4 regions of the Paenarthrobacter sp. AT5 genome follow, and region 4 is predicted to be linked to each of the others. Evidence: riboswitches for the same ligand, from Rfam matches in the RefSeq annotation. Region 4 holds a riboswitch; each other region holds the start of a gene.
The links. A riboswitch is a leader RNA that binds a small molecule or an ion and turns the genes downstream of it on or off. The one in region 4 is predicted to bind cyclic di-AMP.
Positions count from the first base shown of each region.

Region 1: it holds a riboswitch for cyclic di-AMP, as region 4 does, so the genes downstream of both, RI444_RS20095 (hypothetical protein) here and RI444_RS04650 (C40 family peptidase) in region 4, are expected to answer to the same signal.
Region 2: it holds a riboswitch for cyclic di-AMP, as region 4 does, so the genes downstream of both, RI444_RS03680 (hypothetical protein) here and RI444_RS04650 (C40 family peptidase) in region 4, are expected to answer to the same signal.
Region 3: it holds a riboswitch for cyclic di-AMP, as region 4 does, so the genes downstream of both, RI444_RS02200 (NlpC/P60 family protein) here and RI444_RS04650 (C40 family peptidase) in region 4, are expected to answer to the same signal.

Region 1 covers NZ_CP136441.1:4,319,876-4,324,080, forward strand. The annotation lists gene RI444_RS20080 (alpha/beta fold hydrolase) at 1-490, shown strand, start outside; gene RI444_RS20085 (DUF6480 family protein) at 607-849, shown strand; gene RI444_RS20090 (ATP-dependent DNA ligase) at 857-1,924, opposite strand; cyclic di-AMP (ydaO/yuaA leader) riboswitch at 2,140-2,287, shown strand; gene RI444_RS20095 (hypothetical protein) at 2,292-3,587, shown strand; gene RI444_RS20100 (hypothetical protein) at 3,580-3,777, opposite strand; gene RI444_RS20105 (AEC family transporter) at 3,842-4,205, opposite strand, start outside.
Region 2 covers NZ_CP136441.1:768,966-773,170, forward strand. The annotation lists gene RI444_RS03675 (pyridoxal phosphate-dependent decarboxylase family protein) at 38-1,429, shown strand; gene RI444_RS03680 (hypothetical protein) at 1,526-2,365, opposite strand; cyclic di-AMP (ydaO/yuaA leader) riboswitch at 2,371-2,524, opposite strand; gene RI444_RS03685 (winged helix-turn-helix domain-containing protein) at 3,301-4,170, shown strand.
Region 3 covers NZ_CP136441.1:452,405-456,609, forward strand. The annotation lists gene RI444_RS02190 (NCS2 family permease) at 1-373, opposite strand, end outside; gene RI444_RS02195 (copper resistance protein CopC) at 487-1,125, shown strand; cyclic di-AMP (ydaO/yuaA leader) riboswitch at 1,305-1,467, shown strand; gene RI444_RS02200 (NlpC/P60 family protein) at 1,471-2,256, shown strand; gene RI444_RS02205 (FAD-dependent monooxygenase) at 2,404-3,012, opposite strand; gene RI444_RS02210 (universal stress protein) at 3,437-4,205, shown strand, end outside.
Region 4 covers NZ_CP136441.1:978,755-982,959, reverse strand. The annotation lists gene RI444_RS04660 (HNH endonuclease) at 2-502, opposite strand; gene RI444_RS04655 (NlpC/P60 family protein) at 724-1,512, opposite strand; gene RI444_RS04650 (C40 family peptidase) at 1,607-2,350, opposite strand; cyclic di-AMP (ydaO/yuaA leader) riboswitch at 2,355-2,521, opposite strand; gene RI444_RS04645 (M23 family metallopeptidase) at 2,661-3,491, opposite strand; cyclic di-AMP (ydaO/yuaA leader) riboswitch at 3,496-3,739, opposite strand; gene RI444_RS04640 (metal-dependent transcriptional regulator) at 3,969-4,205, opposite strand, start outside.

The DNA.
Region 1 (4,205 bases), 1.3 Mb from region 4:
AGCGAAAGGCATTACCTCCTACGTGCTGGTGGGCCACTCCATGGGTGTGCAGTTCGCCATCGAGGCTGCGCTTCATGCACCGGAGCAGGCCTCGCACGTGGTTCTGATGGGTCCCGTGGTGGATTCGAAGCACAAGAACGTACGGCGGCAATCGCTGGCCCTCTTCCTGGATGGGCTCCTTCGCGAAAGTCCGTCCTCCAACTGGATCGTCGTCTCCGACTACTTCCTGTGCGGCCCTCGCTGGTACCTCACCGAGCTGCCCGTGATGATGGAGTACCCCACCGAGAAACGACTCGGCCTTGTTGGGAGCCCCGTGCTGATCCTGCGCGGCAGCCGCGACCACGTGGCAGGACCCGAATGGTCGCTGCGGCTCTCCCGCGCTGTTCCCCAGGGCAGGCTGGTGGAGATTCCGGGGGTGGGACATGTGGCCCAACACATGAGGCCGAAGACCGTTGCGGACGCCATCCGGAGCTTCGTCGCCGCAACGTAGGACCGTACGCAGGCATAGCCTCACGACGGCGGCACGCCCCTTGTTGCGTTGGACGGGACACGGTTAGGCTGGCAGGGCAAGCCAAATAGTAAGTTTGCTTAGAAAGGGGTTTGACCATGACCAGCTATGACCCGGAAGACGATCCGCAGACCTTCGGAGTGTCCGGCGCGGCCGAGCCCGACAGCATCCACGAGGACCCGGACATGAGGCAGGACGAAGACCGCGATCCCGCCGCATCAGCGAACCCGGATCCGGACAACGGCAACGTCACAGGGCTTGAACCCGGCGGCGGAGTACCCCCGGGAGAAACGCCTCCAGCGGAAGACAGCATGAGCATGGACCAAGGGCACGAGGAATAGAGCTCCCCTAGTGCAGCTTGAGGATCTCGCCGAGGTTATAGTCGGCCGGCTCCTCCAGCTGTGAGTACGTGCAGCTTTCAGGAGTCCGGTCCGGCCGCCACCTGCGGAATTGCGTGGTGTGCCGGAACCGGTCTCCTTCCATGTAGTCGTACGCCACTTCGATCACCAGCTCGGGCCGCAGAGGAACAAAAGAAAAGTCCTTGCCGGCACTCCAGCGGCTTTGGGCCCCCGGCATCCTCGAACCAACCGCCGCTCCGGTTTCCTGGCTGGCCCACTCTCCCCAGGGGTGGTCCGCGATCTCCACCTGGTACGGTTCCAACTCGGCCACCAGCGCCTTCCGCTTCGCCATGGGGAAGGCGGCCACCACTCCAACGTGGTGGAGTTTGCCGGAATCGTCATAGAGCCCCAGCAGCATCGACCCCACGACGTCCGCCGTCTTGTGCCAACGGAAACCGGCCACCACGCAGTCCGCCGTCCGTTCATGCTTGGTCTTGAACATCACCCGCTTGTTCGGCTGGTAGGTACCGTCGAGCGGTTTGGACAGCACGCCGTCGAGCCCTGCTCCCTCAAGCTGCACGAACCATTCCTGTGCCCGCTCAAGGTCGGTGACCGCAGGCGTCACGTACACGGGCGGCTCGGCATCGGCGAGCGCCTTTTCCAGCGCAGCACGGCGCTCGGAGAACGGCCGGGCAGTGAGGTCTTCGTCCCCGAGGGCCAGGAGGTCGAACCCGACGAAGGAGGACGGCGTCTTCTCTGCAAGCATCCGGACGCGGCTGTCGGCGGGGTGGATGCGCTGCTGCAGTCCTTCGAAGTCGAGCCGGTTGCCGGAAATAAGGATGATCTCGCCATCCACCACGCATTTCTCCGGCAGGTTCTTCTTCAACGCCTCCACCAGCTCAGGGAAGTACCGGGTCATGGGTTTCTCGTTCCGGCTGCCCAGGATGACGTCATCCCCGTCCCTGAAGACGATGGTCCGGAACCCGTCCCATTTGGGTTCGTAGTGCCCAACCTCAGGAATGTTGGGCACGGATTTGGCGAGCATGGGCGAAACGGGTGGCATCACGGGTAGGTCCATAGCTCATGTCTACCGACCGGTAGACGCCGAAAGCTAGTGCTCACCAGGGATATGTGGACGGTGTGTGGCGCGTCCGTCCGTCAGCGCGGGCGCTGCCGGCCCTCATGTACCGTCCGTTACATTAATGTGACTTTACTTCCCTGCTGCTGTAACTTCGTAGGGCGACCCGTATCTCCGCTGGGCCGCTTCCGGGCTGACGCCGAGCTCTGCCGCATCCCGGAATCCCGCCAGACCCGCGGCAGAGACGGGGGACCCAGAGTTCCCGGGCCTGTTCCCCGCAGGCCCTTGGGGTGAAGCCGCCACGTGCGGCCGGACGGCCTCGTCCGAACCCGACAGCTAACCTCGCAGGCGTTGAGAGGCAAACACCATGTCCCCAACCATGGATCAGCCGCGCCGTGCCCAAGGGGACGGCCAGCCCACCAAGCCAACCGGACGCCGTCGGGCCCAGCCCAGCGGTCCGGCCACCGAAATGGAAAGCACGACGGCGGCACCCGCCACCGCAACCGACCCCACCGCTGCGCCCATGACACGAGCGCAGCGTCGGGCGATGGAACGCGAGCGCGCGGCCCAGGCAGTCGTGGCTCCGGAAGCTGCACCGAGTGCAGAGTCCGTCTCCAAAACCCCCGCTGAATCCCCCACCGAAGAGCCGCGCACCGAAGCCATCCCGGTAGTTGCCGCTCCTCCGCGCTCGGAGTCCACTACGCCCGGGCCGCCCACGGCTGCCATCCCCGTGGTGAAGGCCACGCCGGCGGAGCCTGCCGCTGAGGCCGAGCCCGCGACTGCCGCTATTCCGGTGGTTTCGGCGCACGTTGCCGCCGAGGCCGGGACCGCCCAGCCCAAGACGCCGGCCCGGATCGCCGCTGACGCTACAGCCGCCGCCGGACTGGCCAGTCGCAAGACCGCCCGGGGCCAGCACGACGGCGCACGCCCTGCGGCAGGACGAGCCGCTGCAGGACGCAATGCTGCGAAGTCGGCCTTTGGTTCCTTTGCTTCCTCATCCTTCACCAAGGAACCCCACGCCGTCCTGACCAAGGCAGCGTCCGTGAAGACCATGAGCCAGCGCATGGCGGTGGTCGCCGGAGCACTGGGCCTGGTCCTCACGGTGGGAACGGTAAGCCAAGCCATGGACCTGCCGATCTTCGGCCAGGACACCCAAAACCAGGCCAGTGGCGCTAACAATTCCGGCGAAGGCCGGGCAACGGGCTCGGCCACTCCTGGCCCGACGCCGTCCTACTCCACCGCGTCCTCGACGTCGGCCGCTACGACGGATACCGGGCAGTCCGCAGTCGAAGCAGCCTCTCCGGCAGCGGCAGCACCGCCGTCGTCCACTCCGACGCCGCAGGTTTCGTTGGCCGACCCCAAGTGGGTTCCGTCCAACGCCCCTTCGGCCGTGGTTCCGGTACCGGGCGTGACGTCGCCCGTTCCGAGTCAGCCGGCACCGCCGTCGGACAACATCACGGCGCCTTCGCCCAGCACGACGCCTTCAACGACGACGACGCCAACCACCACCCCAACGCCCACGCCGACGACGACGCAGACTTCCAAGCCGCGGCCCAGCGACTCCCCGAAGCCGGGCTCCGACCCTAAGTCCAGCGCACCGACGGAGGCTCCGAGCTTGGACGTGGACGGCCTGCTCGACGCAGCCAAGGGGGTCCTCAAGTGAGCACCCGCATGCCCCGCACCACTACCCACATCGGCTGGCACGGCCGGTACTGCTGCAGCAGCCGGACGGCCACTTTCCGCCATCGGATGGGCCGCTGGAGCCACCAGCGGTTGCGCCGTTTCTGACGGGCGCCGCAAAAAAGCCAAGAAGGCAGGGACCCGGCAAGGGTTCCTGCCTTCTGTTCTGCCACCTGACTGTTCTGCCACCCGGCTCTTCTGCCACCCGGCTCTTCCGCCCCCGGGTCACGTGATTCGCTACCCCAAGAGCCAGGCGACCACCAGCAAGGCCCCCACGCAGAGCAGTGTGGTCAGGAGGATGACGTCGCGCGCAACAACAGTGCCGCGGCCGTACGGGGAAGCGAAAAGGAACACATTCTGTGCCGTGGGAAGCGCACCCATGATGACCAACGCCAGGAGGTGCTGCCCTTCGAGCCCGAAGACGAACCGCCCCAGCGCCCAGACCACCAAGGGCATCCCCACGAGTTTCAGGAGCGTCGCCACCACGGTTTCCACCCGGCCGTCGCCCTTCTGCAGCGGAGCGCGGCCCGCCAAGGACATCCCGAAGGCGAGCAGCACCATGGGAACGGCAGCTCCGGCCAACATATCGATGGGCCGCTGG
Region 2 (4,205 bases), 210 kb from region 4:
CCTGTTCCACCCGGCCGGGCGGGAGTAGGCTGTGCGCATGTCTGCGTTGCCGGAGGCATACGGTGCTGCATTGGAGCGTGCCATGGTGCACGCCACCAATTGGCTCGCGTCGGTGCCCACCCGTTCAGTCCGCCCACAGTCCGACGCCGACCAGGTCGCCGCAAGCATCCTGCCGCGGCTCCCCGACGAACCTGCTGATGCCGCCGCCGTCGTTGATGAGCTGGCTGCACTGGCCGAACCGGGACTGATGGCCATCCAGTCCGGACGTTTCTACGGCTGGGTCATGGGCGGCACCTTGCCGGCTGCCATGGCGGCGGATTGGCTTGTCTCCGCGTGGGACCAAAACGCGGGCCTGCGCTTTGCCACCCCGGCGGCGGCAGCGATCGAGGAGTCTGCGGCCGATTGGTTGCTTGACCTTCTGCACTTGCCCGCCACCTCCGACGTCGGCTTCACCACGGGGGCCACTACCGCCAACTTCGTCGGGCTTGCCGCGGGAAGGCAGCACCTGATGGACGAGGCCGGCTGGGACCTGGAAGGCCTCGGCCTGTCCGGGGCGCCGAGGATCACGGTGTTCGCGGGGCGGGAGCGGCACGCTGCGGTGGACCTCGCTTTGAGGTATCTGGGCCTGGGGACATGTGTTCCCGTGGACGCAGACAGGGAAGGCCGGATCCTGCCCGACGCGCTCGATGACGCCATGGGAGAGCAACCCGGCCCGGCGATCGTATGCCTCCAGGCCGGCAACCTGCACTCGGGCGCCTTCGATCCCATGGCTGACTCCATCGGAGTGGCCCGCGACCGTGGTGCGTGGGTCCACGTGGACGGCGCCTTTGGTTTATGGGCGGCTGCGAGCCCGAAACTGCGGGAACGCCTGGCAGGTGTGGAGCTCGCCGATTCCTGGGCCACCGATGCCCATAAGACACTCAACGTTCCCTACGATTGCGGCCTGGCAATCGTGGCCCGCCCCGAAGCCATGAGGCGTGCCTTCAGCGTTCATACGAGTTACCTGATAGCGACGGATGCCGGGCCGGGGGACCCTTTCGAGAAAGTTCCGGAGATGTCCCGCCGCGCCCGCGGTATTCCGGTGTGGGCTGCCCTGCGCCAATTGGGCCGGAACGGTGTCATCGACATGGTGGAGCGGTTGGCCGAGAACGCGCGGGCGCTCGCTGACGGCCTATCCTCGATCCCCGGGGTGGAAGTGCTCAATGACGTGGTGTTCACGCAGGTATCGGTGAGTTTCGGGAGCGACGAACGGACGCGCAGGATCACCCAGCGGCTCATGGCAGAAGGCGCCGTGTGGATGTCAGGGTCTTCCTGGCAGGGCCGGAACATCCTGCGGATCTCCGTCAGCAACTGGTCCACGGACGACGCCGATGTGGCGGCGTCGGTGGAAGCAGTCCGGCGTGCGGTGGAGCAGGAACCCGAAGCCTAGTTAAACGCCAACGCCGCCCCCGGTTCCGCCATCCGCTCCTGTAGGTACTGGTGCGTGTGGCGGCAACGGGAGCGGCTTCTCAGGCAACGTCCGGGTTTAGTACCAGTTGTTGGCCAAGTGGAATGCCAAGGCTGCGGACGGCGAACCGTAGCGTTCCTTGATGTAGTTCAGGCCCCACTTGATCTGGGTCTGGTAGTTGGTCTGCCAGTCAGCACCGGCGGAAGCCATCTTGCCGGCCGGCAGCGACTGGACAATGCCGTAAGCACCGCTGGAAGCGTTGGTGGCAGTGGTGCGCCAGTTCGATTCCTTTTCCCAGAGCGTGTTCAGGGCGGTCATTTCACCCGGACCCCAGCCGTAGTTGGCCAGGATGCTGGCAGCGTAGGCCTTTGCGGCGGCAGGATCATCAATGGCCTTGGGGGCTGCAGCGGCGGCAGCAGCTTCTGCGGCAGCCTTGTCCGCAGCGGCCTTGGCGGCGGCGTCGGCTGCAGCCTTCTCTGCTGCTGCCTGGGCAGCAGCAGCCTGCTCGGCGGCGGCCTTGTCAGCTGCGGCCTTTTCTGCGGCAGCCTTCTCCGCAGCAGCCTTTTCGGCGGCGGCCTTGGCAGCTGCGGCCTTTTCAGCAGCGGCGCGCTTTGCGGCCTCAGCCTGGGCGGCGGCTTCAGCGGCAGCGTTCTCGCGGGTCTGCGGGTCCACCTGGACCGAAGCCTGGGTCTGTGCTGCCTGGCTCATCTCCGGAAGGTTGAACGTGGCGTTTGCGGCCTGCCCGAGCGATGCAACGCCCAGCGCGGCTGCGACGACGCCGGCTGCTACCGACATGCGGTGGCCGGTCCTACCCTGGCGGGCAGCGTTCTTCAGGACATTCTGCGACTTGGTCAGGGGAGCGTTGTTTTCGTCACGGTGACGCGCCTCATGGCGCGACTGATCCTTGAATTCAGACATGTGTGATTACCTCTCAGCGCCTGCGGAGTTAGCTGTCGGGTTCGGATGAGGTCATCCGGCCGCGCGTGTAGCTGCGGCTTCACCCCAAGGGCCGGCGCAATGCCTGGCCCGGAGACTCTGGGTCCCCCGTCTCTGCCTCGAAATCAGAACGGAACTCCGGGAAGTGGCAGAGCTCGGCGCATCCCGGGTGTGGGCCAAGGTTGGGGCGACCCACTCGTTCGACGGTACAGGAGGTTCAAGCGAAAGTCACATTTAGGTAACAGAGATCACGACGCCGGTGCGTCGCCTTGCCGGATTCGCCGCGGTGGGGATGTGCCCCAAGGAAGGGCGGGGCAGGATGCGCCACGGCGCCGCGACAATCGGGGGCACTGAGGCTGCGCGGGGGTTCGCAGGTGGCGTTCGGAGCTTTTAGCAGATTGGGAGCCTGAATATCGAGCCTGGCGTCCACTTCGATTGGACAGCATCCGTTTCAGATCGTGAGATTCCGCTGGTCGGGCGCTCGCGGGAATCCAGAGGGGCATCATGCCCCTTTGGTCGAAGAAAGTTCAGTCAGAACGCAATATTTCTGTCCTTAACCGAACAAAACCGCATTCATTTTTGCGATCCGCTGAATTGTGATTTGCGGCACAATACTCGCGCTTATCTCAGAATGTGGACGTTTCCGCCCTTTGTTACTTGCGTGTTGTCATTGTTACGTTGCACACTTCCAATGTGAACAAGAACTCAACAGCACCTGCAGCCGCAGCAATCTTCTCCAGCACACCCGCTGGCGACGAGTCCCGCTGTTGTCGAATGCAAGCCTAACTTCCCACCCCAGAAAAGTTTCAGGCATTCGCCCCCTAGCCCACCGTTGGGCGCCCCTCCCCAAATTCATTGCGGGGACACCAGCATTCGAAGCCGCGATGACGGCTATTCACTTTTGAGGTAAGCACTCCATGTCAGTTGCATCCGGATACGTCCACATCTCCGTCCGTAACGCCAACAAGGCCGCTTCCAACGCCGGCCTCCGCCCCGGTTTCGGTAACCGCCCCGGTTACGCACCCGGTACCCAGGCTGCTGCCCAGCAGGCTCCGGGCTACGTTCCCCAGGGCTACAACCCGAACTCCTACGGACAGTTGCGCGCCGTGCCTGCCGCTACCGAGCCCGCCGCCATGACGGCACCCACTCCGGTGGTGGCCCAGTCCGAGCGTCTCCGGCCCGTGGCCAATGACAACGTAGCCCGCGGATTCGTGCTCTACATGGGCATTGACGAAGAGACCGCAGCTGCTGCCGGGACCTCCATTGCCAAGCTGGCCCAGGAAATCCGTGCTTACGCCCAGTCGCTCGTGACCGGCGCGGAAAGCTATGCCGCCGTCGCCGTTGCTCCCGCCAGCGCACCCGGGTCCGCACTCGACGTCGTACGTTCCACATTCGGTGACCCCACCGTGGCCGCACGCCAGCGCACCGAAGCCGCACGTCCTGCGCCCCAGCAGGAAGCGCGCCCGTCCGGCGTGCTCATCGACCTCGCCCGCCGCGAAGTCCACCTCGACGGCGAATCGCTGAACCTGACGTTCAAGGAATTCGAACTCCTCAACTACCTCGTGGAGAACGGCACCCGCACGGTGGGCCGTGACGAGCTCCTCGAAGGCCTGTGGCGGAACGCCGAGGAAGTCCCCAACGAGCGCACCATCGACGTCCACATCCGTCGTCTCCGCTCCAAGCTGGGCCGCCTCGCCAACACCGTCCGCACGGTCCGCGGCCAGGGCTACCGTTTCTACGAGCACCCCGAGGTCATTGTCTGGGCCGCTCCGGAATACTCGATCTGATCCTGTGACTGCCGAAAGGCGGCACATCCCTCTGC
Region 3 (4,205 bases), 530 kb from region 4:
GGATCAGCATGGTCAGGCCGGAGAGGACCACCAGGCCCATCATGTCCGGCCATGTCAGGCCCGGGTGCGAGGCGACGGTGACGGCCACGAACGCGTTGACGCCCAGGCCTGTGGCTACGGCAAAGGGATGCTTGGCCCAAGCACCCATGAGGATGGTCAGGATGCCTGCCACGAAGGCCGTGGTGGCGGCGACGGCCGTGAAGCCCAGCGATGCCCCGCTCGAGTCAGCCCCCGACAGTATGAGGGGGTTCAGGACCACGATGTAGCTCATGGCAAAGAAGGTCGCGAAGCCGCCACGGATTTCCCGCGAATACGTGGATCCACGTTCGGAGATCTTGAAGTAGCGGTCGATTGCAGAACCCTGTTTAAGCATGGATGTCTCCGGGGATCGTGTGAGTGTGCTCTCAAATCCTATGCCCGCCCGTGCGGGGAGGCCTGACGATTCGCCTAGTCTGTAAGGAAGCCAACATTAGGAGAAACCGCCCCATGCGCACCATCCGCCCGCTCCTGGCCGCCGTCGTTGCTGCCCTCGCCTTCGCCTCGGCGCTGCTTTTCGGCGCCGCCCCGGCATCGGCGCACGACGCCGCAGAATCCACGAGTCCGGCCAGCGGAGCCACGGTTGCGGAAGTTCCGGCATCGGTCTCCGTCACGTTCAATAACCGGCCGCTGGCTATTGGTTCGGGCATGTCGGTGACCGCGGGCGGGGAGAACTGGGCGGACGGCGCCGTGCAAATCATCGACAACCAGGCGGTCCAAAAACTGCGCCCCGGCGCTCCGGCGGGCCAGTACACGGTGGTTTGGCGCGTCGTCAGCTCCGATTCGCACCCCATCGAGGGCACCTTTACGTTCACGGCAACAGCAGGAAGCACGACGTCGGAGGGGGCCACCGCGGGAGCCTCGCTGTCCGCGTCGGGCCAGGCAGGTTCGGGCACTGTTCCGAGCGCAGGAACTGCGGCCCCCGGAACCCCCGTCAGCGAACCGGCTCCGGACGCCTCCCAGCCGTTCCCGTGGAGCATCGTGGCGTTTGCTGCATTAGCTGTTGCGCTCGTTATTTTCCTGGCCGTTACAGCCCGTCGGAAATTGGCTGCCTCCAATGATGCCGAGGGCGATAAATCCGCGGAATGACGGGGTTTTCTACATACCTGCGAAAATCTCGAAACGGTTACTGCGACACGCTCGACGCCCACTTCTCGTTACTTAAATGTGACTTTGCCGTGATCATCGCGTACGGTAGTACCTGTGCCCGATCCGCATTCGGCGCACTTCCGGCCTGATTGCCTAGCTCTGCCGCAGGTCGGAATCCGTTCGCAGACATACCTACGGCAGAGACGGGGAACCCATTTTAGGCCGCCAATGAGCGCGCCTTGGGGTGAAGCCACGAAGCTTCCGCTGAACAGCGGTGGATAGTGGCCGGGTGACTCCCATCCGAATCCGACAGCTAACCTCGCAGGCATCGGGAGAGGCTCTTTCATGTCTTCACGCATTCTTCGCGGCCGTCGTAAGGCGGACAGCGTACGCCCCAATCCGTTCATCTCCATCTCCAAGGCAGTTGCCAGCAACGCTTCAGGCGCTGGCCGCCAGGCAGCCGTCATCGCTGCAGCTTCGGGTCTTGTCCTGACCGGTTCCATTGCTGCGCACGCTGCCGAAACTCCGGCACAGGCTCCGGTCCAGCGGGACTCCAGCCCCGCCACGGTTGCTGAAACCGTTGCCGAAACCCCCAACAAGGTTGTCACTGCCGCAGCAACGGCCACCGTCAACTTCGAGCGTCCCGCTGTTGCTTCCGTGGCAGCACCGGTCATCGAGAAGCCGGCTCCGGTTGTTGAGGCTCCCAAGAAGGCCGCAGCCAAGGCTGCTGCTCCCGCCGCTACCGCCACGGTTGCTGCTTCCGCACCTGCCGCTGCTGCTCCCGCAGCACCTGCCCCGGCACCCGCTGTTGGCGGCGTCAACGCAGCAATGGTTGCCTCGGCTTACGCCCAGATCGGTGTCATGCAGGACTGCACCGCCATGGTCGAAAAGGCCCTCGGCTCCGCAGGTATCCCGGTGGGCGACCTTGCACCCATGCAATTCATGAACTACGGCAAGGTTGTCAGTGATCCCCAGCCCGGTGACATGATCGTCCAGTCCGGCCACGTTGCCATCTACATCGGCAATGGCCAGGCCATCTCCGGTGGCATCAACGGTAACCAGACCGGCATCCACCCGATCAGCTGGCTGACCGCAACCGGCCCGCTCACGTACGTCCGCGCCGGCGCATAAGCTTCACGCTTCACAAAAAGGCCGGCACCCCGGAGGTTTTCTCCTCCCGGGGTGCCGGTTTTTTGGTTTAAGGCTTTTGGTCTAAGGCCCCTGCTCCAAGAGCCCTGTTTCCGGGCTGCCTTGGTGCCGCTGTGGGGGTTGCCGGGCTTAGGCGATCGCGAGGCCGGGCGCTGCTGGAAGTGCCACCTTCGAAGAGATGGCCTGCCCCACCGCCTTGGCCTGGCGGAGGACTTCCTTGGGGGTTGGCGTGATGAGTTCTCCCACTCCCACCAGATGCATGCCCACCGCGCGCATGGCGGCCACAAGGTTCTGACCAACGGCAATCCCCAGCTCGGCCAGCATCTTGCGTAGCTGGCTCTGCGCGCAACGCGTCACTACAACGTGGTCGGCAAGGAGAATGCCGTGCGCCGTGTGGACGGCCCATTGACGAGGGGATGCGAGGGGAGTTTCTGCAGCCGTGAGCAGGTCCAGCCGGACCGCCTTGGTGGTGTTGCGTACATCCAGGTGGTGACTGGCCGCGTAGTTCCGCAGGTGGCGGAGGATCTGGTTCCGTTCCAGCATGGAAGCGGGATCGGCTACCTCGCAGCGTTGCAGCATGCCGGTATGCACGGAAGGACCCGTCTGTGCGAGTGGGCCGAAGCCGTCCACCACGATCGAGCCCACGCCGTAGCGGCTGAGTTCGCTGGCCACGGCGAGGCCTGAGAGTCCGGCTCCGATCACCACGGTGGTGGTTCGCTCCGTGGCGGAATCAGGCATGAGTGACACTGCGTGGTTCCTCCTTGACGTACGTGCCCAAAGGCAGGATTGGACGCTTCCGGTTCCCCCAAACGGTCGCAAATAAATGGCCGGTATGTGTTCTGGAACACTCTCACCGGCCATTCGGTGACTCGAACACTACAGAACTTTTGGGGCGTTGGGTAGCCTTCCTGACAGCGTGTTATTACTTCTTCCCGGGGCGTCCCGGGAGGGCCTTGAAACCGAGCCCGGACCGTTATGCAGATAGCGGAAAAGCCGCCTTGATTCGCTATAAGCAAACGAGAATAGTTGGCATTGGACGAGGAAGTCCCGTGGCTTCCTCGTTCACGGACATTAGCGCACAACGTGAGGTGTAACACCCCTACGTTGAACCTCTGGCAGAATGGCCGGAACATCAAGCAGCAGGTGGAGAGGCGGGCCCCAAATGGACCAGCACGGTAGTCACGTTGAACATCCCCGCGGCGGTGACGCGGAAGCAGTAGCACCGGGCGGCATCGTGGTTGGAGTGGACGGCTCCGAACACGGACAATGCGCTTTGGTGTGGGCAGCGCGTGAAGCCGAACGCCGGCAACTTCCCTTGCACATCGTGACCGCTTATTCAGTGCCGATCTTCGCCGCCTCAGGGTTGGACGGCGGATACGCAACGGTGGACGACTCGATGATCCGGGAAGGCGCCGAAGCCATCGCCAAACAGGCCATGGAGAAGGTTTCCGGCTACAACATCGACGTTGACGCCTCGGTGGAGAACGGGGATGCCGCCGGTGTCCTGCTGGATCTCTCCGCGGAAGCCGCCCTCTTGGTTTCGGGCAGCCGCGGACGCGGTGGATTCGTCGGCCGTCTGCTGGGCTCCGTCAGCAGCGCGCTGCCGGCCCATGCGAAGTGCCCCACAGTGACGGTGCCGTTGTATTGCGCCGACCGCCTGGGCCAGAGCACCGAGGACAAGCACATCAAGGCCGAACACGCGAAGGCCGGTCCCCGCACTGTGGAGAACATTGTTGTAGTTGGTGTTGACGGCTCCGAACAGGCGCGAGTGGCGGTCCTGGAGGCTGCTGAACAGGCAGAACGCATGGGCGCGAAGCTTCGGGTAGTCTGCGCTGTGCCTCAGTACAGCGGCTCGCTGGCCTGGGTGCCGGCCCCCTTGGACAGGGATGCCCTGTTCGCGGATATCAAGGTCCAACTGGATGCCGGCGTTG
Region 4 (4,205 bases):
ATCAGGCAGCGGATTCCGGCAAGAGGAACGGATCCCAGTCCGGCGCAGGCTTCTCGAGTTCTTTGATCTGCCACATGGTTCCGGAGGGGACGCCGGGTGTGAAACGGAGTTTCCAACCCATCTCTGCCGGCGTGTGGTCGCTCTTGGCGTTATTGCATTTCAAGCACGCCGCAACCAGGTTTTCCCAGGAATCCGCGCCGCCCCTGGATTTGGGGTGGACGTGGTCTATGGTGTGGGCTGTCTTACCGCAGTAGGCGCAGCGGTGGCCGTCGCGGCGGAGAACTCCGCGCCGGCTGACGGCCGTAATCCTGTTGTACCGCGGCCGGATGTAGCGATTGAGGAGGATCACGGACGGGCGTCCCAGAATCTCCTGCGGCCCGACGACAGGTTCGTCGCCTTCGGCCACTACGCTTGCTTTTCCGGTGAGCACAAGGACCAGCGCCCGGCGGAAGGTAACTACCGCCAGCGGTTCATATCCAGCATTCAGAACGAGTGTGCGCATGCACGTACCTCTTAACGGCCGCACCCGCCAGGGGCACGAGGGCCGGCTGCCCTCTGCATGTACGGGCTGTGGATCGACACCATAAGAGTAAGCACTTATATGCCATATCAACGAATTATCAGTGGAATTAGCTTGTGATGTCGCCCACAGGCCCCGGTCCTGCCCCTTAAGACGGAAATACCCCGCAGGTGAAACCTGCGGGGTATTTCCTCAAAGTTCGATCAGCCGTTGACCCGGATGAAGACCGGACCCGAGCCGACGTTGACGCTGAACAGAGCAGTGGTGGATCCGTTCCATCCGCCATGCACTGCCATGCCGTTGCCGACGTAGACGGCGATGTGGGCCTGTCCGGCCAGACCACCGTTGGCGTAGTAAGCGAGGTCGCCCGGCTGGGCTTCCGCTGCGCTGACCGTACGTCCAAGGGAAAGGTAACCCGCAGGCCAGTCATGGAAGTTGATACCCACGGCTGCGAGGGAGTTGGTGACCAACATGGTGCAGTCCTGGGTCACGCCGAGCTGGGCGTAGGCTGCAGCGGCAATGGCCGCACCGAGGCCACTGGAAGCAGCCGGAGCCTTTGCTGCCGGTGCAGCGTTGCTGACTGCCACGGTTGCGCCGCCAGCAGCGTTGGAAGCTGAGGCAGTGGCTTCCTGTGCGGAGCTCTTCGCTTCAGCCTTGGCCGGGGCTTTCTCCACGACGGGCGCGGGCGCCTCGACCGTGGTGACAACCGGGCTCTCGTAGGAGATGGCAACGGTGGAGTCAGCGGCGATGGTGGACTGCACGACGGACTGGATGTCCAGGGAGGTGGTTGAGGTGGACTCGCGATCCACATTGGTATCCGCCGCATTGGCAGCAACGCCACTGGTCAGGACCAAGCCCGAAGCCGCGGCGATGACGGCTGCCTGGCGGCCGACGCCACCGGCGTTCACCGAAACTGCCTTTGCAATCACGGCAAGTGAGCTGGTCTTGGGAGCCTCGGCCCGGTGCCGCGCAACCTTGTTTGCACTGGTCATGATGATCTCTTTTCGTTTCCGCGTGCTGCTGGGAAGCACGCGGGTCATGGGCAGGCCAGCACCCGGGGGGCGCGCTGGCTTACCTGGACGGTTTTTAGCGCAGGGTGAAGAAGGAGGAGGTTCCGGTAGAAGCTACCGAGTGAAGCAGCGTGCCCTGGCTGGGGTTCAGGGCGCTGACCATCATGCCGTTGCCGACGTAAATGCCAACGTGGGCACCGCCGTTCTGCATGACGAGGTCGCCGGGAGCGGGAGTGCTGGTGGGCTTCATGGCGGTCCATGCATTGACGCGGGGGATGCTGATGCCGGCCTGCGCGTAAACCCACTGGGTGAAGCCGGAGCAGTCCCAACCGTTGGGGGTGGTGCCGCCCCAGACGTACGGGTGGCCGATGCCGGTGTACGCGATTGCTGCGAGGCCCGAAGCCGCGGCGCTGGCCGCGGAATCCTTGGAGCCGGCGGACTTGGCGGTGACTGCGCCCTCGCCCTGGCCGGCATTCTGGTTGCCGTTCGCCTGGGAGCGCTGCGTGGTCTGGGAAGCGCGCTGGATCTTGGGGGCTTCCTTGGTAACCACAACGGGGCTCTCAAAGGAAACAGTGGCGGTTGGTTCCGCCGTGACGACGGCGGTAGTCACCAGCTGCTGTGCGCTGGACTCAGCCTTGGAAACGTCAGTATCCGCTGCCTGGGCAGGAAGGCCGACGCTGAGGACCAAGCCCGATGCTGCTGCAAGGACTGCGGCCTGGCGGCCGACGGTTCCGGCATTCGCTGAAACAGCCTTGGAAAGAGTGTTCAACGGGGTAACCGTCTGGGCGCGGTGGCGCGCAGAAGTAGTGCGTGATGACACGAAGGTAGCCTCTCCCAATGCCTGCGAGGTGAGCTGTCGGATTCGGATGGGAGTCATCCGGCCACACGCCGTTGGAAGCGTTTGTGACTTAACCCCAAGGCCCTCTTTCGAAGACCAAAATTGGTTCCCCCGCCCCTGCCAGACGAATTATGCGAACGGACCTTGAGTGGTGGCAGAGCTAGGCAATCCACCCAAGTGCATCGGCCCCCTAAAAAGCCGATGCGCTTTGTACGGTACAACAGTTGAACGCAAATGTCACATTCAGATCACGGGGCGTGTCAAGAATGCGAGAGACGACCATCAACTCGGGTTAGAGCCAGCCCATGGGGTCGACGACTTCGCCGTTGACCTGGACTTCGAAGTGGAGGTGGCAGCCGGTGGAAGCGCCCGTGGTGCCGCTCAAGGCAACGGTGTCTCCGCGATTCACGGTGTCGCCGACCTTGACGTTGAATGACGACAAGTGGTTGTAGGTGGTTTCCAGGCCGTTGCCATGGTCCACCACCACGCGGTTGCCTCCACCGTATTCGTGCCAACCCGCAAAGGTGACCTTGCCCGCCGCAGCAGCGTGGACTGCCGTGCCGCACTGGGCCACGAAGTCCTGGCCGCGGTGGAAATCGCCGCTGCCGCCTGTCAGCGGGCTGATGCGGTAGCCGAACGGTGATGCGGTGCTGAGGGTGTCCAACGGGCTGGCCATGGTGCCCTTGGAGGAGCTGGCCTGGATGCTTCCCACGGACTGGGCGCTCAGCAACTGCTTGAGCTTGCCGTCGGGATCCGCCTTGGTTGCCACCGCGGCGCGGCTGAAGTCGATCTTGGCGGACGCTTCCGCGGAGACCTCTGGCTGGCTCCCGCCGCCCACAGCCAGTGCGGCCTCAGTCTGCCCGGACTCGGACGTGGCCATGACGGGACTCGTTGCAGGCAGGCCGACAGTGAGCGCAAGACCGGTAGCAGCGAGTGCTACGCCGGCCTTCTGCCCTACACCACTGGCTGCTGCGAAATCGGCCACCTGGCGCATCGGGCTCTTACGGCGGCGCACCTGACGCTGGGTGTCGCGGGGCCGGATCTCCGATACTACGCGGGCTGGCCGCAGCTCAGTAGCGGGGCCGGTAGCGCGTCGACGGCCCCTGACGTTCTGCGAAGTCAAACTCTGTTCCTCTCTCAAAAGCCTGCGAAGTTAGCTGTCGGATTCGGATCAGAGAGTGCAAAGACCCGGCCCGCACGCAGCGCTCACGGCACACAGGTATCCCAGGAGGGAATTGCGTAAGTAAGGCACTGCTGCTGCGGACTTCACCCCAAGGCTGCTTCTCTAGGCAGCCGATTGTGGTTCCCCCGCCTCTGCCAGTAGATGTTTAACACCCCTGATCTGCTGGCAGAGCTCGGCTCCAGATCAGGTAACGCTTTGATATCGGCGCTAGTAGATAACTATAGGGGATTAAGGCCCGCGGTAATAAATTCGTTATCTACAGGGCGGTCGTTTTTTGCCCGCTCCCCTTATCACCTATCCGCGGAAACCGCAGGTCACACCGCCGCGCGGCGGCGTGACGTGAGATCAACCACGCCCATGGCAAGGCAAAGGCGCCCACATGGAGTGAACGCCTGCACCCGGCCGGCCTTTCGCTTGCTAGCCGACTGCCACGAATACGTGGGCAGCTACTTCCGGCGGCAGCTCGAGGGCCCCTTCAATCCCCGGCACCCGGACGGAGATATAGTCCCCCACGCGCTCCAGGGAAACGGCCGCACCCGGACGGATGCCGCCCTCGTCCAGCTGGGTCAGGAGTTCGGGCTCGACCTGGATGGGCTCGGCGAGCCGGCTCACCACAACGCGGGAGTCGTCAGCATAACCATCCATTGCCTGCAG